Regions from separate parts of the Heliomicrobium gestii genome, predicted to be linked through region 2. Evidence: predicted binding sites of a transcription regulator. Region 2 holds the regulator's gene; each other region holds the start of a gene.

Region 1 (8,240 bases), on a different contig from region 2:
CCGATATGTCGGAGCAAACGAAAAAGAAATCCGATGAGGCCTATGGGACGACCCGGATGGTCACCGTCGTCGCTATCATCGCCGCTTTTCTTCTCTCTTTGACCCTGGGGTTTGTGCTGGCTCGCAGCCTGTCGAAACCACTCGGTGAATTGGAGCAGCTGGCTGGCGCGATCGCCAGAGGCGATTTGACGAAAAACGTGGACAGCACCGATGGCAGCGACGAGATCTCTTCCCTGTCCCGGTCTATTCATCAGATGGTTGACAACCTGCGCGATTTTGTCAAGCATGTGCAGTCGGGCGCCCAGTCGGTGGCCGCGTCGAGCGAGCAGATTTCCGCCTCGTCCCAGCAGTTGGCCAGCGGCGCCCAGTCTCAGGCCCAGGAAGCCCAGAGCCTCTCGTCGATGATGAACGACATGGCTGGGGCGGCCACTCAGGTCGCCACATCGGCTCAAAAAGCGGCCCTTTCCTCGGAGGCGACGACGAGCGCCACCATGGAGGGCGGCAAGATCATCGACGACACCGTCCGGGGCATGGACGCGATCGCAGAAAACGTGATGGTGCTCGGCCAGAACTCTGAGAAGATCGGCGAGATCGTCGAGATGATCGACGACATCGCCGCCCAGACCAACCTCTTGGCCCTCAACGCCGCTATTGAGGCGGCCCGGGCCGGAGACGCCGGCAAAGGATTCGCTGTCGTCGCCGACGAGGTGCGCAAGCTGGCTGAGCGGTCTGGATCAGCCACCAAAGAGATCGGCAGCCTGATCAAACAGATCCAGCAGGTGACGGCGCGCGCCGTCGAAGCGACTGAGAGCGGCCGCGAGTTGACGCAACAAGCGGGGGCGTCCTTCCAGAACATCAAGGAACAGGTCAAACAGACGGCCACCGAGGTGGGCGAAATCGCCGCCGCCGCCGAAGAGCAGGCGGCGACGACGGAGCAGGCGTCGCGGGCGGTCCAGAATGTGGCGGCCATCGCCGAAGAGTCTTCCGCCGGCGCCCAGGAAACGGCCAGCGCCATCGAGGCCATGTCCGCGCTGGCGACAGAACTGCAGACGGGATCGGCGAAGTACAAGGTGTAAGAAGCCAGGAATGATCCGCACATAGGCAAGCGGAAAGGACCGCGATTGCGCGCAGCCGAAGGGCTGAGGCGCGATCGCGGTCCTTTGTATGTGCGCCCGAGGAGTGCCGCTTCCTCGTCGCGCAGGGCCTGTTCCGGAAATAACCTGATAAGAGAGCATTTTGCAAGGCCGAAAGAAAGGCGGGAGCGTTTTTGCTGACACCCCTGTACCAGTTGGCGATCGAACCGCATGGGGCGGCGGCGCGCCTTCTCCTGCCGGTCTGGGTCGACCTGGCCGACAGCTTCTGGCGCCGCCTGCGCGGGCTGCTCGACGAGACCGTCTTGCCGCCGGACCGGGGGTTGCTGCTGACCCCCTGCAACCAGATTCACACCGTCGGCATGGGATTTTCCATCGACGCGCTCTACCTGGACGGGCAAGGCGTGATCGTCGACATGGACGAAGCGTTGCCGCCTGGCCGGTTGGGGCGACGTCGCTCAGGCGCATGGTCGACGTTGGAACTGGCGGCGGGCACAGCGAGCCGGTTGGCGCTCCAGAAGGGCCACAGGCTCCGATTCACTCCGGCGTAGCGGCGCGAATGATTGCCGGCCGATCTAGACCCCGAATCCGGGCCCCAAGAGCGCCCGCCACTTGTTCTGAACCAGCAGGTATTGCTTTTGTTGCGCCAGGTTGACCGCCTCTGTGGCCAACTGGAGCGAGTGGGAGAGCAGCCGCCCGAACTGGTTGAAGGCGGCCGCGTTGGTCATCAGGTATCCGTCGACAAAGTAGGCGGGGTCGGAGGGATCGGCCAGGAAGGGTTTTCTCTGTTGGCTGAAGATCTGGTGGATGTAATGAAACCAGTTGTATAGCCCTTCCGGTCCCGGCTCGAGGCGGACCTTGCGCAGGAGCAGATCGGTGAGCATCTCCAGGTGCAACGTCCGCAGGATGCGGCAGTTGGTGCGCTGCCAGGCCCGCAGGATGCGGATCAGGGCGAGGAAGCTCGGCCCGTGCCGTCGGAAGGCCTCGGCCATCCACCGCTCCGGCGCCTGGGGATCGCGGGGAATCCACGTATCGGGTCCGTTGGGCAGGTAATAGGCCTCTTTTTCCTCCTCCACCAGAGCCAGCACCGGCGAGATGCGGAAGCTGTCCTCATGGCCCAGGACAAGGCAGGTTTCCTGTTCTTCCACATCGCGGTTCCACCCCATCTTCGACAGGGTCGCCCGAATCTGGCCGAGAACCTCTGTCACATTGGGCGTCGCGCCGTCGACCGGCGCGATTTCAACGATCAGATCCAGGCTCTTTTTCGGGCGGATCATCGTTCCGCGCATAAAGGATCCGCCCGGCCGGATCCGCCGCACCGGCAAAGCAGGCTGATCCTTCAGGGCATAGTGCATGTTCTGCAGCATCGTATAGACCTGATCGACATCCTCGCGATTCAAGCTGATTCGGCGCAGAAACTGCCGGAAGGCCTCATCGGCCACAGGAACCGGTTCGAGATAGGTCTGCACCAGCGGGGAAAGGCCGGCGGTGGCGGTAGAAACAGCGGCGGCCGTCGCTGCCGAGACGGGGGTGACGCCGTTCCCCAGAGGATTTGCGCCGTAGGCGGCCGTAGCGCCGGGACCGGCACTGCCGGCGGTCGGGACCGAATGGATCGTGGCGCTGCGACGCGCCGCTCCGGTGGGGGAGCCGCCTCCGGTGGTTCCCGTCGAAGCGGTGGGGGAAGGGCCCGCCGGGGTTGCGTTGATATTCCCGGCCAACTTTGCAAGCAGTTTTCCGGCGATGTTGCCCGGCGAGGGTGTGGCGGAGGAAGGGGGGGCGGCCTGAGCGCTCGCCGGTTGCGCCGCCGCCGGCTGGGTAAAGAAGCGGGACGGCTGGGCCGAGGAGGCGCTCTGTTCCTGGACAAAGCCCAGGTCGCTGTGGGACAGTTCATAAAGAGGCGTAAAAGACAGACCTTTTAGGTCCTGGATTCCGAGAAAACGGAAAATGATCGTATCGAGGCTTTTTAAGAGGGATTTGACGATCTGGAAGGTGGACTCGTCGAGCAGCACCTGATTGGGCGCGCTTTGGGAGGCCAGACGGGCGGCCATGTCGACGGCGGCCCCCAGGTAATCGGCGTCAGGGGTGCGCACCGGCGTCACCAGGCCGAAGGAGAGGCCGATTTTCGTCTGGAAGGGCAGATTTTCCTTGAGGATGGTGTATTTCACATCGAGGGCCGCCAGCAGCGCCGGCAGCGGATTCGGGAAGACGGCGTAAATGGCGTCGCCGATGTGCTTCACCACCTGGCCCTGATAGGCTTCGGCCGTCTCGGCGCAGAGTTGGTTATGGCGGAGGGAGAGGGCTACGCCTTCAACGGGCCCCAACTGCTGCTTGAGCCGTGTGGAATCGACAAGATCGAAAAAGACGTTGCAGAGGGCCACAGAGTCTTGCAGTTGTTTATATTGTGGAAACAGGCGATCGTTCATCGGAAAGCCCCCCGATTTTAGATGCGGCATTTATCTTTTTCTATCCTAATTTTGTCCGTTGATTTATCTGGTTGATCTTCTCCCTTTGATTGTCCCATCCCTGCTGCCGGGAAGGCGAGCAGCCGGAAAAATCCATTCCGGTTCATAAGAACGGTGAGGAGGCGCGCAGAAGATGGACGAACAGGAACAGCGGCGCATGTGGGCGGAGGAGGAAGACCACTGGTGGTACCGCGGCAAACGGATGCTGATCCGCGACCAGTTGATCGATGCCCTGTCCACAGAGGACCAGCGGCTTTGCCGAACGGGCGCTCAAGCGGAACGCCGCCTGCCGCGCATCCTCGACATCGGATGCGGCAGCGGGCGAACGATGGCGGAACTGGGCGATCTCGGTCACATCGAGGGGGTGGAGCCCTGCCGGCCTGCTGTCGAACAAGGGCGCCGCCGCGGATTTTTCGTTCACCAGGGGAGCGCCGAGCGGCTCCCCTTTGTCGATGAGACCTTTGACGCCCTCTTGCTGCTTGACGTCCTGGAACATCTTGACGACGATGGCGCCGCCTTGGCGGAGGCCTTTCGGGTGCTTCGCCCGGGGGGGCTGCTCCTGCTGACCGTGCCCGCTCATCCCTGGCTGTTCAGCCGCCATGACAGCGCCTTGGGCCATCGGCGGCGCTACAGCGCCGCCGATCTCCGGCGACTGCTGACCTCGTTGGACGGGCATGTGGAGCGGTTCTCCTACACGAATTTTTTTATTTTCCCGGCGGCAGTCCTGCTCCGGACCGCCGCGAAGGGTTGGGGGAGCGACCGGCGAGGCGGCGGCAGCCCACTGGTATCGGCATGGCTCGACCGGTTCTACCGCATCGAAGCCCGCTGGCTGCGGCGCTTCGCCTTTCCCGCCGGCCTGTCCCTCTATGCCCGCCTGCGCAAAGGAAGTTTCTCCAAAAAAGAAGGATGAAGGTGTATATTGGCAAAAGGTGTGGGAAATATTTAATTTCGGGAGCTAAATCAGCCAAACGACCGATCATGGTGTTTGCATCACTTTGGGCGGCTCCCTATTATAGTACTTGGGTGTTAGCACTCGACCAAGGTGAGTGCTAACAACGAGAACAAGGCTAAGCATCTGAAGGAGGGTACCGTTTCGTATGAACATCAAACCTTTGGCTGATCGGGTTGTATTGAAGCCCATCGAAGCGGAAGAAAAAACCGCCAGCGGCATCATCGTGCCGGACACCGCCAAAGAAAAACCCCAGCAAGGCGAAGTCGTGGCTGTGGGCATTGGCCGTCTGCTCGACAACGGCGAGCGGGCCGCTCTGGAAGTGGCTGTCGGCGACCGGGTCATCTACAGCAAATACTCGGGCACCGAAGTCAAACTGGACGGCGCCGAGTACCTGATTCTTAACGAACGCGACATCCTGGCCAAGCTGTAATCCACGCACACTTCAAGGCGTTCCCTTTACTTATAAGCGCAAACCCGATGGGACCCTGTCGCCGCAGCCGGCGTTACACAGCCGAGCATGTCAGAATCTCACGCCGGCGGACGGCTCGTGTCCCACCATGACTGCTGGAACTGTTAAGGAGGTAGACAACCCCATGGCGAAAATGATCGTTTTTAACGAAGAGGCCCGCCGTTCTCTGGAAAAAGGGGTTAACACCCTGGCGGAAGCCGTTCGTGTCACCCTTGGCCCCAAAGGCCGCAACGTCGTTCTGGAGAAGAAATTCGGCTCTCCCCTGATCACCAATGACGGTGTCACCATCGCCAAAGAAATCGAACTGGAAAACCCCATTGAAAACATGGGCGCCCAGCTCGTCAAAGAAGTCGCCACCAAGACCAACGACGTGGCCGGTGACGGCACCACCACCGCCACCATCCTGGCCCAAGCCATCATCCGCGAAGGCATGAAAAACGTCGCTGCCGGCGCCAACCCCATGGTGCTGAAGCGCGGCATCGAAACGGCTGTCGAGAAGGCTGTCGCTGAAATCAAAGCCATCTCCAAGCCTGTCGAAAGCAAAGAAGCCATCGCTCAGGTTGCGGCCATCTCCGCCGGCGACGCCACCATCGGCAGCCTGATCGCCGAAGCCATGGAGAAAGTCGGCAAAGACGGCGTCATCACCGTCGAAGAATCCAAAGGCTTCACCACCGACCTGGAAGTCGTCGAAGGCATGAACTTCGACCGCGGCTACATCTCCCCCTACATGATCACCGACCCCGACAAGATGGAGGCCGTCCTCAACGAGCCCTACATCCTGATCACCGATAAAAAGATCTCCTCCATCAAAGAGATCCTGCCCGTCCTCGAACGTGTCGTTCAAAGCGGCAAGCAGCTGATGATCATCGCCGAAGACGTGGAAGGCGAAGCCCTGGCCACCCTGGTCGTCAACAAACTGCGCGGCACCTTCACCTGTGTCGCCGTCAAAGCCCCCGGCTTCGGCGACCGCCGCAAAGCCATGCTGGAAGACATCGCCATCCTCACCGGCGGCCGCGTTGTTTCTGAAGAAGTCGGCATCAAGCTGGACAGCGCCACCATCGACATGCTGGGCCGCGCCCGTCAGGTCCGCATCAACAAGGAAGAAACCATCCTTGTTGACGGCGCCGGCAGCGCCGACGACATCAAAGCCCGCATCGCCCAGATCCGCCGTCAACATGAAGAGTCCACTTCCGAGTTCGACAAGGAAAAACTGCAAGAGCGCCTGGCCAAACTGGCTGGCGGCGTTGCCGTCATCCAAGTCGGCGCCGCGACCGAGACGGAACTGAAAGACAAGAAGCTGCGCATCGAAGACGCCCTGAACGCCACCCGCGCGGCCGTTGAAGAGGGCATCGTCCCTGGCGGCGGCACCGCTCTGGTCAGCATTCAGAAAGCCCTCGACAGCGTGGAAGTTCCCGCCGGCGACCAAGCGACCGGTGTGGCTATCATCCGCCGCTCCCTGGAAGAACCCCTCCGTCAAATCGCCAACAATGCCGGGTACGAAGGCTCCGTCGTTGTCGAGAAGGTCAAGTCCCTGCCCATCGGCCAAGGCTTCAACGCCGCCACCGAGGTGTATGAAGACATGATCGGCGCCGGCATCGTCGACCCCGCTAAAGTCACCCGTTCGGCCCTGCAAAACGCCGCTTCCATCGCCGCCATGCTGCTGACGACGGAAGCCATCGTCGCCGACAAGCCCGAGAAAAAAGAAGGCCCTGCGATGCCCCCCGGAATGGGCGGCATGGGCGGTATGGACATGGGGATGTAAGACCTGCCGCAAGGCTGGGTCGCCTCTCCTGACCATACCCAAGGATAGAGGAAAGACAAGAGGGATGCTGATGCAAGTCGGCATCCCTCTTTTTTTGTGCGCCCGGCATATACAATATCAATGCATTTATACACGAAATCGGAGTATCTTCCCCCGCCGTACAAGACTGCAACCCAAACATCGTATAACCATGTTTACGATCCAATTAGTGGAACAGACACACTAAAAGTGGTATACTATTAATGGGAATAAAAGCCCCTACGAAAGTAGGGGCTTTTTAAAAGGTGGTAAGAAAAATGAACGGAAACAAAAGAGGGGTCCTCCTTACCGCGTTGGCCGTCATCGTAGCAGCGGCGATCTTTATGTTTTATAAGCCGGTAGGTGTCGGTTCTCCGCGCGAAGTTGACAGATCCATACACTTTGTCAAGTCGAGTGGCTACATAGCGGGATATCCGGGGGATAAAGTCATGTTTCCTTGTGTCTTCTTAGTGGATACGCGAACGAGCGCCCAAGATCTGATTGCTGATGTCCAACTCCTGCATTCGGAAAACGTATCTCTGGAAAGTTGGCAAGTGTTTCCGGGAAGTGAGTACAAAGGCTATAAACTTGACAATATTACGCTGACCTTGCGTTTAGATCGGATTGGTGAAAGCCCGATAGAAGGTTTAAAAATCAAGTATAAAGACGATACAGAGCAGGTATATCCAATGGACAAAATGTTTGTCAAGGTCCTTCAAAAGGCAAGTTCAAATGTCGTCGTCGGATCGCAGGAGACGGCTGTCTCTCCACTGTCTCGAACCTCTTTTGATTTAAAGAATAATTCCAATGACAAGGTTACGTTGGAAGGCATCTCCTTTATTTCCAACGAGATTTCCCCCGATAAAATCGTGGTCACGAAAGGTGACACCAAATACGATCATATAAATGGGATCATCTTAGCGCCGGCAGAAACGGTGTCTGTTTCCCTTGAAGTTGCGCGTAAGGAAGAAAGCGATGTTTTCTTCGCTCGACCGTTGTTGCAATATAATTTGGCCGGCCAGAGATATACAGAATGCGTAACCTTGGGAACCTTGTACGGCTTGCCCTTTAGCGAAGAAAAAATGCAAAAGGTGTATGATCGTCTCACCGGCCAATCGAAGCAACGTTGAAAGGGTGCTCAACGATATCCTAGGGTTCAACCAAAAACCGGGGCGCTGTCTGATAAAGATGGCGCCTCTTTTGCATTGGGGGGTCTTCCCGCATTTTTTACGGCATATGTTTTTTGCAGGAAGGGGGTTGTACCGTGCGTTCGGTGTACATGATCGTGGGCAAACATCCCCGGATGTGGGTGACCGCCGTCATGGCCCTATCGGCCATCCTCCTCTATGGGGGCGTCAATCAGTTGTTGGAGGATCGGACTGTGCTGACCTTCTCCGGGGTGATCCAGGACAAGGTCGTCGCCATCGACCCCGGCCATGGCGGTGAAGACGGCGGCGCCAAGGGAACCCGGGGAACCCAGGAGAAA
Region 2 (8,240 bases):
CTTCTTTTTCTTGACGGGTCCGCCGGCGGAAGTTGTCAAAATCGGCCTGGAGGCGGAGATAGCGGTTTTCCCAATCCTGCAACTCCTGTTTGGCCTTATCGAGTTCTTCCCGAGTCTTGGCCACTTCCGAAATGAATCGGCCGAATTCCTCAGCCGCGGCGGCCTGACGCTCCTCCTCAGAAAGGGAAATATCGTCTCCGTCCACTGCGGCCTCTGTCGCTTCATCCTGTGCGACAGCGCCCTTTTCCGGCTGACCGGCGGCCTCCGCAGCCGCTTCCGAAGCGGAACGGTTCACAGCGGCGTTATCCCCGGAGGCTTCCGCGTCTATCTTGTTATGATCCTTTTTCTCTTCGATGGTCACCAGTCTCCCTCCCCACGGTTGCTGCCTGAATCGGGACGTTCTTCCCGTTTTTTAATGATCGTGTCAATGCGCAGGATCGCCTCTGCGACCTCACCGGCGGCTTTCAAGGCGTGCATCTTGACATGGGCCGGATCGATGACCCCGAGTTCCCACATGTCGGCCAACTCGCCATTGTCGCAGTTGATCGAAAGGGTGTCGCTGTTCTGCTCCATCTGAGCGGCGATGACATCGCCCAGCTTCTCCAGGGGATTAAAACCGGCATTGGTGATGATCTGAGAAAAGGGCTTCTTCAGCGCTGCCACGACGCAGTCGAGGCCATAGGCGGCCATCCCGCGCGTCTCACGGCGTACTTCTTCCATCTGACGAGCCACCGCCAGTTCGACAGCGCCGCCGCCGGGAACGAGACCGCCTTTGATGGCCGCCTGCACCGCCGAAGCGGCATCCCTGGCGATGCGCTCCCGCTCGCCGACAACTTCTTCTGTGGCGGCGCCCACGAGGATCGTTGCCACCGGTTTGCCGCTTCCCTGTAGGATACAGAGATGCTCCAGCTTCTCATCGACAACGATGGCGCCTGCCTTGCCCAGGTAGCGGGTCAAATCGGCGGGATCGCGCTTCAGACCTGTGCGCTTGATCGCCCGGGCGCCTGTATGTTCGGCTGCCTTTCTCAACTCCTTGCTGGCAACACGCTGGATGACCAGCACGCCGGCATCGGTGAGGATCTCCTCTGCCATATCTTCCACGCCCCGGTCCACAAGGACCGCCTTGACGCCGAGGGCGACGATTTTGCGGACATTCTCCAGGAATTCCTGCTGTTTTTGACGGTACCAGTTGAAGCCTGCCTCTGTTGCGAGGGCCTCTTCCTCCAGTTCTTCCGGTTCCAGGGCGTCATCGATGATCAGGACGGTGGCGTCCTGAAGCTTCTTCGGCATGTCCTCATTCATGGGCGTCTTATTGATGATCACGCCGGAGAGAACCTGGTTATCGGCGCCTTCACGGGCGCGAATCGTCTCCGAGAGCTTAAAGCCCGATTCGTGGAGCTTCTCTTCACCGACAAGGCGAGCCGCTTCCACAACCAGGCGGGCGATGTCCTGGTGTTCTCGGCCGGCCACAAGGGCCACCTTCTCCAGCATGGGGTCCATGACGCCCCGGACAGGACGGGCATGGCGCTGGAACATCTCGACGGCGTTTTTGACGCCCGCCTTCAACCCTTCGATCACGCGGGACACAGGGACGCCCTTGGTCACCTGGTTGACCCCTTCGTTGATCAGACTTCCGGCCAGCACTGTCGCTGTCGTCGTCCCATCGCCGATCTCGGACTGTTGGGCGCGGGCCATCTTGATCAGCATCCTCGCCGCCGGGTGGTTGACTTCCATCAACTGCAGGATGGTGACGCCATCGTTGGTGATGACCACATCGCCAAACTTGTCGACAAGCATCGTGTCCAGCCCTTTTGGGCCGAGGGTGCCTTCGACGGCGCTGGCAATGGCGCGGATGGCGTTGGCGTTGGTCATCAATGCCGCTAATCGTTCATCCACTTCGGTGTTGTTGCTCACTTGCTTGACACTCAACGCTGATTCCTCCAAGTCTCTTCCGAAAAGGCAGGGAAATAGGGACTTCTTGCGGACAAAAAGCCCCTACCTTTTTCAGAACCTCTAGCGATTGAACATTTTTTTCAGAGCCGCCGAAAGTTGTTCCGTCAAGCCTTCCACCACGGCGATGGATTTGGAGTATTCCATCCGCGTCGGACCGATCAGGCCGATGACGCCGAGGACTTCGCCATCCAACTGGTAGGAAGCGGTGACCATGGAACAGTTGCGAAAACCTTCGTGGCGGTTTTCCGTGCCGATCTTGATGTGGATGCCCTCTTCGGGGTTGTCGTGCATCAACTCGCGCACGGTATGATGTTGTTCTAGTATGCCCAAAAGGGTCTGGAGTTTTTCCACATCTTTGAATTCAGGCTGTTTGAAGATGTTCATGGTGCCCCCCAGAAAGACCCGTTCCTCGCTTTCGCCAAGCAACGCTTCATCGATCAGTTCGAGCGATCGGGAGAGCACCTGTTTTTGCTTCTTCAATGCCTCATTGAGTTCCAAACAGAGGGACGCCCGGACCTGAGCCATCGTCAATCCCTGCAGGCGCTCGTTGATCAACGCCGACACTTTTTGCAGGTCTTCCGGCGTCATCGACTCAGGGATGTCAAGGAGTTTGTTTTCCATGACACCGGCTGAGGTGACGACGACAACGACCGCCTTCGTCGGCATGAGCGGGAAAAAGTGAATCTGCTGAAAGGTCGTCTTCCCCACCTGGGGACCCAGCACGACAGCGGTGTAGTTGGTCAACTTGGCCAGGAGGTTGGTCGTCTGCTGCATGATGCTGTTGACTTCCTGCAGACGCTCCGACATGGCTTGTTGCACCCTCTGGAGTTCCTCCGGATTGAGGGTCTCCCGCTCCATCAGACAGTCAACGAAATACCGGTAGCCGTAATCAGAGGGGATGCGACCGGACGAGGTGTAGGGCTGCTCGATCAGGCCCAATTCCTCCAGGTCGGACATCTCGTTGCGGATGGTGGCAGGACTGACGCCGAGGTCATACTTGCGGGCAATGGTGCGGGAGCCGACGGGTTCCGCCGTGGATACGTAGTCTTGAATAATAGCCCAGAGAACTTTCTGCTTGCGATCATTCATCTGCATCCCGGAACACCTCCCGTTGTTAGCACTCGATGAAGGCGAGTGCTAACCTCTACCGTAAAAAATACCACCGCGAAATTCGCTTGTCAATACTTGGGGAAGTCCGCCGCCTTTCAGTCCAGATAGCGCGCCATGATTTCATTGGCGATCAGATAGGAGCGCGGCGCCAGGGAGATCGTTGTTCCATCATAGTCTATCCACCCCTGGCGGGAGAGATCTGCTGACAGTCTATGCCATTTTTCGAATGTTGTATCGTCCAGGCCGTACTCGCCGGCGACCGCCGTCAGGCTGACGCCCCTCATCGTGCGCAAACCGAGGATGATGGCCTCCTGGGCCGCCACTAGCGCCGATAAACCTTCCTCCTCGATAGGGAGGAAGGTTTCGCCTTTTTGAAAGGCATGAACAAAGGCGCTGCTGTCAGCGGGCCAGGACCAGCGCTGCAGGCCGGCGGCAGAGACGGCGCCGCTGCCAAAGCCGAGGTAGTCGCCTCGCCGCCAGTAGTTTAGGTTGTGGCGGCACTCCCGGCCAGGGCGGGCGAAATTGGACAGTTCGTACTGTGCCAGTCCGGCTGACTTCAGGATCTGACGGGCCGCCTCGTACATCTCCACCTCAAGATCCTCGTCACAGGGATTTGCCAGGCCCCGGTTCATCCACTCAGCCAGAGGCGTTCCCGCCTCAGCTTTGAGGTTGTAGAGAGACAGATGGGCAGGGGCCAAGCCAAGGGCCAATTCGAGGGACAGTCGCCAATCTTCCAGGGTCTGACCGGGGATGCCGTAGATCAGATCGAGGCTGATGTTGTCAATGCCGATTTTGCGGGCCAAAGCGACGGCCTCGGTCACATCGGCAAGGCGCTGCCGGCGGCCCAAGAAGGCGAGCAGGCGAGGCTGAAAGGCCTGCACGCCCAGGGAGATGCGGTTGCAGCCGGCCTCGGCCCAGGAAGCTAATTCTCGCTCATCAACGGTCCCCGGGTTGGCTTCGATGGTGATTTCGGCAGGGGTTTCCGCGCTCCCCCGCCGCTCGTCCAGTCCATAACAGCGCCGCAGGGTCTCCAGGATCTGCGCGCCGGCGGCGCCGGGCAGGAGGGTGGGCGTTCCGCCGCCAAAAAAAACCGTCGCCGGCCCCGATGGGAGGCGGCGGCGCCAATGGCCCGCCTCCCTTTCCATCTGGCCGATGACGGCGTTTCCGTAAGCCATCCGGAATGTTTTATCGGCCGGATGGGAATAAAAATCGCAATAGGCGCACTTGCTGCGGCAGAAGGGGACATGGACGTAGACGCCCCAGCCTGCTCTCAGGTGTTGCGCCGCCGAGAGGGCGTGCCCTCGCTCCGGCAGGTTCTGACGCTCCGTGATGTTCCGGTGATCGCTCATGTTGTTCCGTCCTACTTGTCGATACTCAGGACGGCCATGAAGGCCTCTTGGGGGATCTCCACGTTCCCCACCTGTTTCATCCGCTTTTTGCCCTCTTTTTGCTTTTCCAGCAGTTTGCGTTTCCGGGAGATGTCCCCGCCGTAGCACTTGGCGAGAACGTTTTTGCGGATCGCCTTGATGGTCTCACGGGCGATGACCTTGTTGCCGATGACGGCCTGGATGGGCACCTCAAACATCTGCCGGGGAATGAGGTCCTTCAGCTTGTCGGCCAGCGCCCGGCCGCGGTTATAGGCGCGATCGCGGTGAACGATGATGGAGAAGGCGTCGATCAGGTCGCCGTTCAGGAGGATATCCAGCTTCACCAGTTCGGAAACGCGGTAGCCGATCAGTTCATAGTCCAGCGAGGCGTAGCCCTTGGTGCGCGACTTCAACTGGTCAAAGAAATCAAAGATGATCTCCGCCAGCGGCAGTTCGTAGATCAGCATGACACGCTGGCCGGCAATGTAATCCATGTTGATGAAGGAGCCCCGTTTTTCCTGGCAGAGCTCCATGACGGCGCCGACAAAGTCGGAAGGCACCATAATTGACGCTTTCACATAGGGCTCTTCGATCGTCTCGATCTTCTGGGTCGGCGGTAGTTTCGTCGGGTTGTCGACGAGGATCACCTCGCCGTCGGTCTGGTTGACCCTGTAGATGACGTTGGGCGCTGTCGTGATCAGGTCAAGGTCAAACTCCCGCTCCAGCCGCTCCTGGACGATCTCCATGTGCAACAGGCCGAGAAAGCCGCAACGGAAGCCGAAACCGAGAGCCACCGATGTCTCCGGTTCGTAGATCAGGGCGGCGTCGTTCAGGCGGAGTTTGTCCAGGGCGTCGCGCAGGTCTTCGTAATCGGCGCCTTCAACGGGATAGAGGCCGCAATAGACCATGGGCGTCACCTGGCGGTAGCCAGGCAGCGGTTCCTTGGCGGGATGATCGGCGTCAGTGATCGTATCGCCTACCCGGGTGTCTTTGACGTTTTTGATAGAGGCGACAATGAATCCGACCTCGCCGGAGGAGAGTTGCTCCACCTGTCGCGGCGCCGGGGTAAACACGCCCACCTCTGTTACCTCGAAGTTCTTCCCGGTCGACATCATCTTGATCTTGGTGCCTTTTTTCACGGTGCCTTCGACGACGCGGACATAGGAGATGGCGCCCTTGTAGGCGTCATAAAAAGAATCGAAGATCATGCACTGCAGCGGCGACGTCGAATCGCCCTTCGGCGGCGGAACCTTGGCGACGATGGCTTCCAAGGTCTCTTCGATGCCGATGCCGGCCTTGGCGGAAGCGAGGATGGCGTCAGAGGCGTCCAGGCCGATGACATCTTCAATCTCCTGCTTGACCCGGTCAGGCTCGGCGCTGGGCAGATCGATCTTGTTGACGACCGGAATGATCTCCAGGTCGTTCTCCAGGGCCAGATAGACGTTAGCCAGCGTCTGAGCCTCGATGCCCTGAGCAGCGTCGACAACCAGCAACGCCCCTTCGCAAGCGGCGAGGGATCGAGAAACCTCATATGTGAAATCCACGTGGCCCGGGGTATCGATCAGGTTCAGTGTATACACCTGGCCATCTTTCGCCTTGTACTGAAGACGGACGGCCTGCAGTTTGATGGTAATGCCCCGTTCCCGCTCCAGATCCATCGAGTCAAGGACCTGGTCTTCCATCTCACGTTCCGTCAGCGCCCCGGTAAATTCCAGGATGCGGTCGGCAAGGGTCGATTTGCCGTGGTCAATATGGGCGATAATGCAAAAATTTCGAATGTTGGCTTGCGCCTGTCCCATAATTCGAAAAGCCTCCCTTGCCAATTGCACAGACATATGCAATATATTATAACTCATTTCACTGGGGGCAAACAACGACAATCGGCCAGCCAATCGCTGCATTTTGAAAATAGGCAAGGCCTGCACCGCGGGGTGTAGGCCCTCTACCGTCGCGTAAACCGGCTGAGGAAGGTGCGCGCAACCATATCCGCTTCTTCCATCTTCATTAAATAGGTCGCCAGGGCATAAACGCCGGCGCCGGCGGACACGGTGATCGTCAACAAAACCAGTTGGCCCGTCAGGGTGGTCATGTCCACCAGAGCGCCGATAAATTGCTGCAACGCCATAATAACAGCCCCCATGATCGCCGAGGCGGTGAGGGTTTTTGCCAGGGACATCATCAGCCGGCCGCCGTCGATGGATCGCAGGGCCCGCCGCGCCAGGATCAGGAAAAGGCCAAAGGCGACGATGGCGCTGAGGGAGAAGGCCATGGCCACCCCTTCGGCGCCCCAGTAGCGAATCATGACCAAGCTGAGGGCGGTGTTGACGACAAGGATGATCGTGCTGACCCGAACCGGTATCGACGGTCGCTGCAAGGCGTAAAAGACGCGAGGAAGCAACTGGTTGGCGCCCTGGGCAAAGAGGCCGATCAGAAAGAAGAGCAACACCGAGGCTGTGGCCAAGGTGGCCGTATGATCGAACTTATCCCGTTCAAAGAGCACCTGTACGATCGGGACGCGCAGGATGGCCATGCCGACGGCGGCAGGGACGGTGATGTAGATAACAGTGCGCAAGCCCAGTGACAAGTTTCGACGGAAGTCGAGCCATTCCCGGCGGGCAGCGGCGCTCGTCAGGCTGGGAAAAACGGCCACCGAGATGGCGATGGCAAACACCCCAAGGGGCAACTGCATGAGCCGGTTCGCCCAGCGAAGGGCCGAAATCGATCCCGGTTCCAGGGCGGAGGCCAGGTTTTGGTTGATGATGTCCTGGATCTGGCCGATCGACAGGCCGAGGAGAGCCGGTCCCATGAGTTTTGCGATCTGGAGGACACCAGGATGGTCAAGGCGCATGACCATCTGGTAGCGCAATCCGACACGCAGGAGCATGGGCACCTGCACAAGGAAGTTGACAAAGGCGCCGAGGACAACGCCGATGGAAAAGGCGGCGATGCCAAAGGTGTCTGATAGAAAATAACCGCAGAGGATAATGACAACGTTGTAAAGAATCGCCCCGATGGAGGGCATCAGGAAATGCTGGTAGGAGTTCAACACCCCCATGGCCAGCCCGGCCAGACCGGTAAACAAGACCGATGGGAACATGATTCGCGTCAGGAAGACCGTTCGTTCCAGCGTATCCCCTTGAAAGCCATAAGCGACCAGAGGGATCAATTGGGGGGTGAAGATCTCGCCGAGGATGATGCCGGCCGAGAGCAGCAGGATCATGGCATTGACAAAGGTGGAGGCGACGATCCATCCGTCATTCTCCTTGTCCGTCGCCACATAAGACGAGAAGACGGGAATAAAGGCCGTTGAGAGGGCGCCCCCGACGAGCAAAAAATAGAGAAAATCCGGCAGGGCGAAGGCAGCGTTATAGGAATCGGTAATGGCATTCTGTCCAAACTTGGCGCCAATCACCGCTTCCCGGACAAAGCCCAGGATGCGGGAGATTAACATGGCAAGCATGATTGAGCCGGCGGCCTTGGCAATGCGTTGTCCGCCGCGGGAAGGCGGCGGCCCTTCGTTGTCGTTGTGGTTCACTATCGGACTCCCTTTCCTGGTTGGCTCCCTCCCTTATTGTAGTAACTTTTTTTGCTTTGACAACTGCCTTTCCCTTTCATCTCGGAGGAGAGGTGAAAAAAAGTTACTACATCGGCTCTTTTTCCCTTCAAGGCGCCTTTATGTCCCCTTTTTCGCTTCCCGCAGCAAACCCTTCTCTCGCAGCACCTTGGTCAATGCGTCGGCAAAGATCTCCGCCGACACCTGCGCCTCGGCGATGCTGTTGCGATCTCCGCCGATCTCGACAAGCAACGCCC
Region 3 (8,240 bases), on a different contig from region 2:
CAATGACGCCGATACGGCGACCTTCGATATCAGCTATGTCTTGACCGATTCGACCGGTCAAAAGTACCGGTCAAAGGAGAGCATCACCATCAAAAAGTTTACTTACGACAGTCATGACAACTACGCAAACTGGTTCGTGACGAGCGGAAAACTGCCATCGTATGACCTGGATCCGGTTGCAGAATGAACAAAAAGGCGGCCTTTAAGAATCTTCGCTCTTAAAGGCCGCCTTTTCCTTTACGCCATGATTTTGCTTACGCCATGATCTTGCAGATGTTATTGGAGAAGGCAACCGGGTCGTCGACAGGCAGGCCTTCAATCAACAAGGCCTGGTTGTACAAGAGATCCGTGTACAGCGTAAACTTCTCTTGATCCCGCTCCCGCGCCTCTTTTAGCGCCTGGAACACCGCATGGTTGACGTTGATCTCCAACACCTTGTCGGCTTTGACCTCTTGTCCGTTCGGCATGGCTTTGAGCACCTTCTCCATCTCGATGCTCAGTTCGCCTTCGTTGGACAGGCAGACGGGGTGCTGCTTCAGGCGCTTCGACGCCTTGACCGTTTTGACCTTGTCGGCCAGGAGGTCTTTCATCGCCGTAAAGAGTTCCTGGTTCTCCTGTTTTTCCGCATCAGATGCCTCTTTGTTTTCCTCGGCCTCGATGCCCAGGTCGCTGCTCGATACGGACTTGAATTCCTTCTCCTTGTAGCTCCGCAGCATGCGGATGGCGAATTCGTCCACATCGTCGGTGAAGTAGAGGATCTCGTAGCCCTTGTCGGCGACCAGTTCCGTCTGGGGCAGCTTGTCGATGCGCTCGATGGAGTCGCCGGCGGCGTAGTAGATGAACTTCTGGTCCTCAGGCATGCGGGAGACATACTCGTCCAGGGTGACGAGCTTCTTCTCTTTCGACGAGTAGAAGAGCAGCAGGTCTTGCAGCACATCCTTGTGGGAGCCGAAATCGCTGTAGAGGCCGTATTTCAACTGCTTTCCGAAGGATTGGAAGAACTCCACATACTGGTCGCGGTCGTTTTTCAGGAGGTCTTCCAGTTCGCTCTTGATCTTCGACTTGATGTTCTTGGCGATCAGCTTCAGTTGCCGGTCATGCTGCAACAGTTCGCGGGAGATGTTCAACGACAGGTCTTCCGAGTCAACCATCCCTTTGACGAAGCTGAAGTAGTCAGGCAGCAGGTCGGCGCATTTGTTCATGATCAGCACGCCGTTGGCGTAGAGTTCGAGGCCCTTTTCGTACTCTTTCGTGTAGAAGTCAAAGGGCATCTTCTCGGGAATGTAGAGGATGGCTTTGTAGCTGATGGTGCCTTCGGCGTTGATATGGATGTGCCGCAGCGGGCTGTCAAAGCCGAAGTGCTTTTCCGAGTAGAAGTTGTCGTAGTCTTCCTTGGTCAGTTCGCTCTTATTCTTCTTCCAGATGGGCACCATGCTGTTGAGGGTCTGCTCTTCCGTGTACTGCTCGTACTCCTCTTCGCTGCCCTCTTTGAGGCGGGATTTGGTCACGTCCATCTTGATGGGGTAGCGGATGAAGTCGGAGTACTTCTTGATGATCGACTTGATGCGGTACTCTTCCAGGAACTCGTCATAGCTTTCGTCTTCCGTATTCGCTTTGATCTTGAGGGTGATCTCAGTGCCCACCGTGTCTTTCGCACAGGGTTCGATGGTGTAGCCATCGGCGCCCTGGGATTCCCACTTGTAGGCCTGATCGCTGCCTAAGGCGCGGCTGATCACGGTGACCACATCGGAGACCATGAAGGCGGAATAGAAGCCGACGCCAAACTGGCCGATGATGTCGAAGCCGTCTTTTAGCTCATTTTCCTTTTTGAAGGCCAAGGAGCCGCTCTTGGCGATGACGCCAAGGTTCTCTTCCATCTCGGCCTGGGTCATGCCGATGCCGCTGTCGATGATCTTCAGGGTCCGGTTTGGCTTGTCCGCCTCGATTTTAATGAAGTAATCGGCTTGGTTGAAGCTGATCGATTCGTCGGTCAGGGCCTTGTAGTAGATTTTGTCGATGGCGTCACTGGCGTTGGAGATCAGTTCTCTCAGGAAAATCTCCTTATGGGTGTAGATGGAGTTCACCATCAGATCGAGCAGTCTTTTGGATTCCGCTTGAAACTGTTTTACTGTCATCGCGACTCCTCCTCCAGCAATTCGAGCATGTCCTCTTCAGGCGCGATTAGCACTCTCGATGTTTGAGTGCTAATCGCTATATTTTTTTTACCAAATTAAAGGATGGATGTCAACAAAGATTCACCCGGTTATTGTTCTTTTCCAGTGAAATCAAGTAAGATGAGATCGACTCTCTAATTCTGGCGGAAACGGGGGTTTTTTGTCTGTGGATGTCGATCTGCGTTTATTGGAGATGCCCATCTTTTCCGGCTTGGACCGGGTCCACCGGGCAAAGCTGCTGCCGGAGTTTGAGGAGATCCGCTTTCCGGCGGGCCAGATCATCTTTCACGAAGGCGATCGGGGCGATTCCCTATACATCATTATCTCCGGCTCTGTGGTGGTGTATCGCGAACCGGCCCCCGGGCAAGGGCCGCGCATCTTGGCCCGCTATGACGCCAACGATTGTTTTGGCGAGACAGCCCTCTTGGCCGGCGATCCCCGGACCGCCACCGCCAAGACCCTCACTCCCTGCCGGATGGCGCGCCTGTCCAAGGAGCGTTTCGACGATCTGGTGAATCACCATCACCGTGTGGCCATTGATTTTGCCCGGCTGCTGTCGAAACGGTTGGCCATCTATTCCGGTCACAACCGCAAGCTCCACGACGTGATCGCGGCAACGGACATCGATCTCGATGATTTTCCCGAAGCGGCGGTTACGAGCCGCTGGCGCTTGTTTGCCATGTTGCCCCTCCCCTCCGGCGCCGGCGGCGCCGCTTGGCTAGGATGGCTGAAAGAGGCGAAGCCCTTTTGGCTCCTTTCCTCGACGGCCCTGTTGATGACACTGCTGTACTGCCTTCTCCAATCGGCGGGGATGCAAGCCGCCCATATCGCCCTGTTGCTGATCATCACCGCGGCGGCCCTGTTCTGGGCCTATGACTTTTTCTCTCCCCATGCCATCGCTTTATGCCTACCCCTGGCCGCCGTGTTGGTGCACGCCACCAAGCCGGCTGTGGCCTTTTCCGGGTTTTCTCATTCTTCCTGGTTTCTCATCCTCGGCGTTTCGGCGCTCACAGCGGGAATATCGCGCACAGGGCTGATGTACCGGCTGGCGCTGCTGGTGATGAAACGTTTTCCGCCCAACTATGGCGGACAAGCCTTGGCTTGGGCGCTCACAGGCGCCTTGCTGACGCCGGTCATCCCCTCGTCCAACGCCCGCGTGTCCCTGATGACGCCCATGCTGCTCGCGCTCGGCGAAACGCTGCGGCTGCCCGGTTGCGGCAACGCCACCGCCGGCCTGGCCATGAGCTGCCTGCTGGGATTCGGGCACATGTCTTTTCTGTTTCTGAACGGGGCTGCCGTCTGTTACTTGATTCTGGGGTTGATTCCCCACGCCGATGCCCAGTGGATCTCCTATCAGACCTGGCTGATTGATGCGGCGCCGCTGGGCTTGACCTTTTTCATTTTATCCTTTGCGGCGATTTTGCTGCTCTTTCCGCACAAGGAACCGCTGCAGATCCAGCCGGAGATGATCGACGCGCAGCTCACCGTGCTCGGACCATTGACCCGCGAGGAAAAGGTGTGCCTGCTGGCGACCTCCTTTTCCCTCATCGGCTTTCTCACCCAGACGTGGCACCAGATCGACAGCGCCTGGGTCGCCCTGACCAGTTTCCTCATCCTCTATGCCGGGTCTGTGTTGAACGATAAGAGCATCCGCTCCGGCATCGATTGGGGCTTTCTGATCACCTTCGGGTCCATGCTGGGTTTCGGCAACGCCATGAAAGACACCGGTTTGACCGACACCCTGTCCCATATGCTGCAACCGCTGCTGGCGATGGTCATGGGCAATCAGATCGCCTTTTTGTTCGCTGTCGCCCTGTACATCTATCTGCTCCGTTTCGTGCTGCCCATCACGCCGGCCCTGCTCGTGGGCATGTTGACGGTGACGCCGCTCTGTGGCGCCATGCATATCCATCCAATTGTGGTCGGCCTGATCCTGTTGCTGACGAGCAACGCCTGGGTGCTGCCCAACCAAAACGCCATGTACTTTTCCATGCTGGACGGAACCGATGACCGGTTATTCAAGCATGAACAAACACGGGTCTTGTCGATGCTCTATGGCCTGATCTGTTTGATCGCCATCGGCGTTTCGGTGCCCTACTGGGAAATGGTGGGGTTGATCTATTAGCGATCCGCTCAAATAAACATCCCCCTGCGCGATGCCGGTAAGCATCCATGCAGAAGCAAAGGCGAAGCGAGAGCCACCCCGTCAATCCCGGTGGGTTTCGCTTCGTTTTTTTTGCGCGCTGCCGCGCCAGCCGCACAAACAGGACACCCATGGCCGACCCCTTCGAGGCGGGTAAACCGGCGACGGTGTCACCTTCGGGGAGATCGACGCTCCCACTGGCGTTATGTCCGATTCAATCATCACATATGTGTATATATAGTTAAAAATCGCATGGACACCGCCGGCGCCAAAGGAGATGTTTGCCTCGTGGACATTGATGAACGGTTATCCACTATCCCCATCTTCTCGGGCCTGGACCGCATTAACCGGGCGAAACTGTTGCCGGAGTTTGAAGAGGTGCAGTTGCCGGCGGGCTATGTGATCTTTCGCGAGGGCGATCGTGGCGATTCGCTCTATGTGATTCTCTCCGGTTCCGTATCGGTGTACCGTGAACCGCTTCCCGGACAAAAACCACGCCTCCTCGCTCAGTTTGGCGCCAGTGATTGTTTCGGCGAGATGGCCTTGCTGACCGGTGTTCCCCGGACCGCCACCGTGGAGACCGACACGCCTTGCCTGCTGGCCCGCTTATCGAAGGAGCGTTTCGACGACTTGTTATCGAAGCATCACAGCCTGGCCATCGACTTGGCCAAGCTGCTGTCAGAACGGTTGGCCATTCACTCCGGTCATGATGTGGCTCGGGCGAAGGAACAGGCGCTCTCCCCTCGTTCCGCTGGCGTATCTGTAGAAGAAGCGCACCCGCGGCGCCAGCCCCTTTGGTCAACCATTGCGCTGACCTGGTTGTCCCCCCTCGCCCCCTGGCTGCGGCTCCGGAAAAAACAAAAACTGCTGGCTTTACTGATCTTCGTGGTCCTGGTGGAGTCGCTTCTGTCTATCTTCCTTCACTCACTCGGGATGAAGGGTTCCCATATCGCCTTGTTGCAGATCATCGCCGCAGCAGCGTTGTTCTGGTCTGTCGACGTGGTTTCTCCCCATGCCGTCGCGTTGTGCCTGCCCTTGGCCGCCGTCTTGCTGCATGCCGCCACACCCACTGCGGCCTTTTCCGGATTTTCGAACTCCTCGTGGTTTCTGATCCTTGGCGTATCGGCGCTCACGGCAGGGATTTCACGCACCGGGCTGATGTACCGGTTGGCGCTGCTGGTGATGAAGCGCTTTCCGCCCAACTATGGCGGACAAACCCTGGCATGGGCGATCACGGGCATGCTGCTCACACCGGTGATCCCGTCGGCCAACGGCCGGGTGGCGCTGATGACGCCCATGCTGGTCGCGCTGAGTGAAACGCTGCGCCTTCCCGCCGGCAGCAGCGCCTCTGTCGGCTTGGCGATGAGTTGCCTCCTCGGCTTCGGCCACATGTCCTTCCTGTTCATGAACGGCGCGGCCGTCTGTTATGTCGTGCTCGGACTGCTCCCCCAGCCGCTGGCGCAATCCCTCTCCTATCAGACCTGGTTTCTCACCGCCGCTCCCCTGGGCCTCCCCTTTTTTCTCCTGTCGCTCCTGGCGATTCTGTTGCTCTTTCCCTACAAGTCACAACTGGTGATCAAACCCGCCATGATTGAGGCGCAACTGAAGGTCCTGGGCGCCCTGACGGGCGAAGAAAAGGTCTGCCTGTTGGCGACCTCCTTCTCCCTGATCGGCTTTCTGACCCAGTCTTGGCATCGCATCGACGGCGCCTGGGTGGCTCTGACCAGCTTCCTGATTCTTTATGTGGGCGCTGTGCTGACCGATCAAACGATTCGCTCCGGCATCGACTGGGGCTTTCTGATCACCTTCGGATCGATGCTGGGCTTTGGCAACGCCATGAAAGAGGCCGGCTTGACCGATGCCTTATCCCGGTTGTTGCAACCGTTGTTGCAGTCGGTCATGGGCAGTCCCTTGATCTTTTTGTTATCGGTCGCCCTCTATATTACCCTGCTGCGGTTTGTGCTGCCCATCTCGCCCGGTTTGCTTGTGGGCATGTTGACGGTGACGCCGCTCTGCGAGGCCATGGGCCTCAGTCCGCTCCTGGTCGGCCTGATCATGCTGATGGCCTGCAATCCCTGGATCCTGCCGAACCAAAACGCCATCTACTTCACCCTGTTGGACGGAACCGATAAGCGGGTATTTACGCACGGACAGACACGGTCGTTGGCGATCCTCTACGGCATGATCTGCGCGATCTCGATCTGTGTCGCCGAGCCCTACTGGGAGATGCTTGGACTGATTTACTAGGGTTTCCTTGTCGCCGACTTGGGGACAGAAACTAAAAGATAAAGGAAGTCGCAATGAAAAGAGAACAGGACAGGAACGGAAAGGTAAGGAAAGATAATTGAATGGAGTGGAAAAGGAAAAGACCGTCGGTCGAAACTGACGGTCGGAGGGGTAGTTGATCAGATTTGGTTCAACGGGGCGGAATATCGGGTTTTTATTCCTGGGGTTTGAGGATTAGGATTCCTTCGTCAGATCACCGAAAGACCTGTTTGAGTTCAGCCATGAGCGTCTTGAGATTCAGCGCAAAGTGACCGAGAACGAAGGCAACCATCCCAAATCCGAGCCAGATGTGCAGGCCTTTCATGGCCGGCACATTCATCCCCAAGAAGGTCCAGCCTTTGGCAGCGGAAGGGCCATGGGGCGCGACGAACAGGCCGACGCCGGTTACGGTGACGATCAGGCCGAGCAAGGCCAAGGCGGTGGAAAGGATGCCTTTTACTTTCCCTACCGATGAGCGGGTGGCGATTTTGCAATCGGTGCTCACGTGGGGCATCGATGAATTGGTGATGGAACTCATTTGAAAACCTCCCAGATGTTTGTTGTTTTTGTCTGTGAACTAAAGATATCAGACAAAAATGAAATGCATCTGAAAGGTTTGTGTCCTTTTGTTGAACGTTTTAAGAAGAGGCGCCTGTTTATCCCACACGGAACCGCTCGACGGCGACTCGGAGCGCGCCATCCTGCACCGACTCTACCCAGATTATGCGATTTATCGATAAAACATGAGGGCAATGAAAAACGGTGGTCACGGTTTTGCATATACTCTGCAACGCGTAACCACCGTTGATTCCACTATGGTTGGCACGAAGTCGATCTATTTTTATATTTCATCCAAAAAATTGCACTCGAATACTTGTTGTTTATTTTGAAGTATAATATACTCGTAATCAGAATGCGGAAAGGGGTAACAATGGAGGTGCCTTTCTTTGAATTTCGGTCGCTACTTCTTAGACGAACTAAAAAAGCAAAATAAAACGATACGTTGGTTATCGGGACAGATGATCCGGCAAACAGACGGTGAACCGGTAAATGAAAGAACTTTATGGGGAAAGTTAAACAGAAACTCTTTTGAGCCGAATGAAATCTTCGAGATTGCAATGCTCTTAGGGTTAGAAATCAGAGAAATCATGGAGGTAGTTAAGGAAGAGCGTATATTTCAATTAGCCGGATTCAAGCGGGGATGTTCTTTGGACCACCACGGCATCATGAGCTTTTTTAAGCATGTTACTGGTGATGATCTAATCTCTTATCTGGCCTATAGTCCCCCTATGGCGGAACAAGCGAGAAAAGGCGCTATTTCAAACATCCATGTAGTCGTTTGCCCCCAATTAAAGACCCCTGCCTATTACCAAATCAATTGTAATGACCCTGAAAAAGAGGATCTACTTCCTAATGAAACACTAGGAACGGATGCCGTTCTAAGAATAGCGTCTGATTTACATGATGCATTCGTTGAGGATCTGATTGTTTCGGATGATTACCACCGAGTATTATGTTGGGCTACAAATATCGTTAAAAACAGAAAAGTCGTGTGGTTGTACAAATAACTCGTTTTCAATACCCTGGCCTGGACGTCACGAGAATCGTGAGCGGCCCAGGCCGTTTTTTCGGATGATTTAAAGGATTGACTTCAAGAA

What was found. The regulator HrcA, encoded in region 2, represses chaperone genes, less so after heat shock. The targets are predictions, from matches to a motif close to TGTTAGCACTCNNNNNNNNNGAGTGCTAACA.
Region 1: groES (co-chaperone GroES) is a predicted target of HrcA. The motif match lies at 4,578-4,608, and genes of this name have one in related genera.
Region 3: htpG (molecular chaperone HtpG) is a predicted target of HrcA. The motif match lies at 2,180-2,210, and genes of this name have one in related genera.

What each region holds. Positions count from the first base shown of each region.
Region 1 is NZ_WXEX01000002.1:291,441-299,680, reverse strand. Features, by position in the region: gene GTO89_RS03355 (methyl-accepting chemotaxis protein) at 1-1,076, shown strand, start outside; gene GTO89_RS03350 (DUF192 domain-containing protein) at 1,268-1,642, shown strand; gene GTO89_RS03345 (SMODS domain-containing nucleotidyltransferase) at 1,667-3,514, opposite strand; gene GTO89_RS03340 (class I SAM-dependent methyltransferase) at 3,687-4,463, shown strand; gene groES (co-chaperone GroES) at 4,651-4,935, shown strand; gene groL (chaperonin GroEL) at 5,099-6,736, shown strand; gene GTO89_RS03325 (hypothetical protein) at 7,033-7,884, shown strand; gene GTO89_RS03320 (N-acetylmuramoyl-L-alanine amidase family protein) at 8,019-8,240, shown strand, end outside.
Region 2 is NZ_WXEX01000014.1:49,177-57,416, forward strand. Features, by position in the region: gene grpE (nucleotide exchange factor GrpE) at 1-361, opposite strand, end outside; gene GTO89_RS14660 (TCP-1/cpn60 chaperonin family protein) at 358-1,929, opposite strand; gene hrcA (heat-inducible transcriptional repressor HrcA) at 2,014-3,048, opposite strand; gene hemW (radical SAM family heme chaperone HemW) at 3,159-4,412, opposite strand; gene lepA (translation elongation factor 4) at 4,424-6,229, opposite strand; gene murJ (murein biosynthesis integral membrane protein MurJ) at 6,373-7,965, opposite strand; gene spoIIP (stage II sporulation protein P) at 8,104-8,240, opposite strand, start outside.
Region 3 is NZ_WXEX01000009.1:64,905-73,144, reverse strand. Features, by position in the region: gene GTO89_RS11460 (stalk domain-containing protein) at 1-187, shown strand, start outside; gene htpG (molecular chaperone HtpG) at 255-2,135, opposite strand; gene GTO89_RS11450 (SLC13 family permease) at 2,341-4,299, shown strand; gene GTO89_RS11445 (SLC13 family permease) at 4,606-6,564, shown strand; gene GTO89_RS11440 (DUF4405 domain-containing protein) at 6,797-7,120, opposite strand; gene GTO89_RS11435 (hypothetical protein) at 7,530-8,150, shown strand.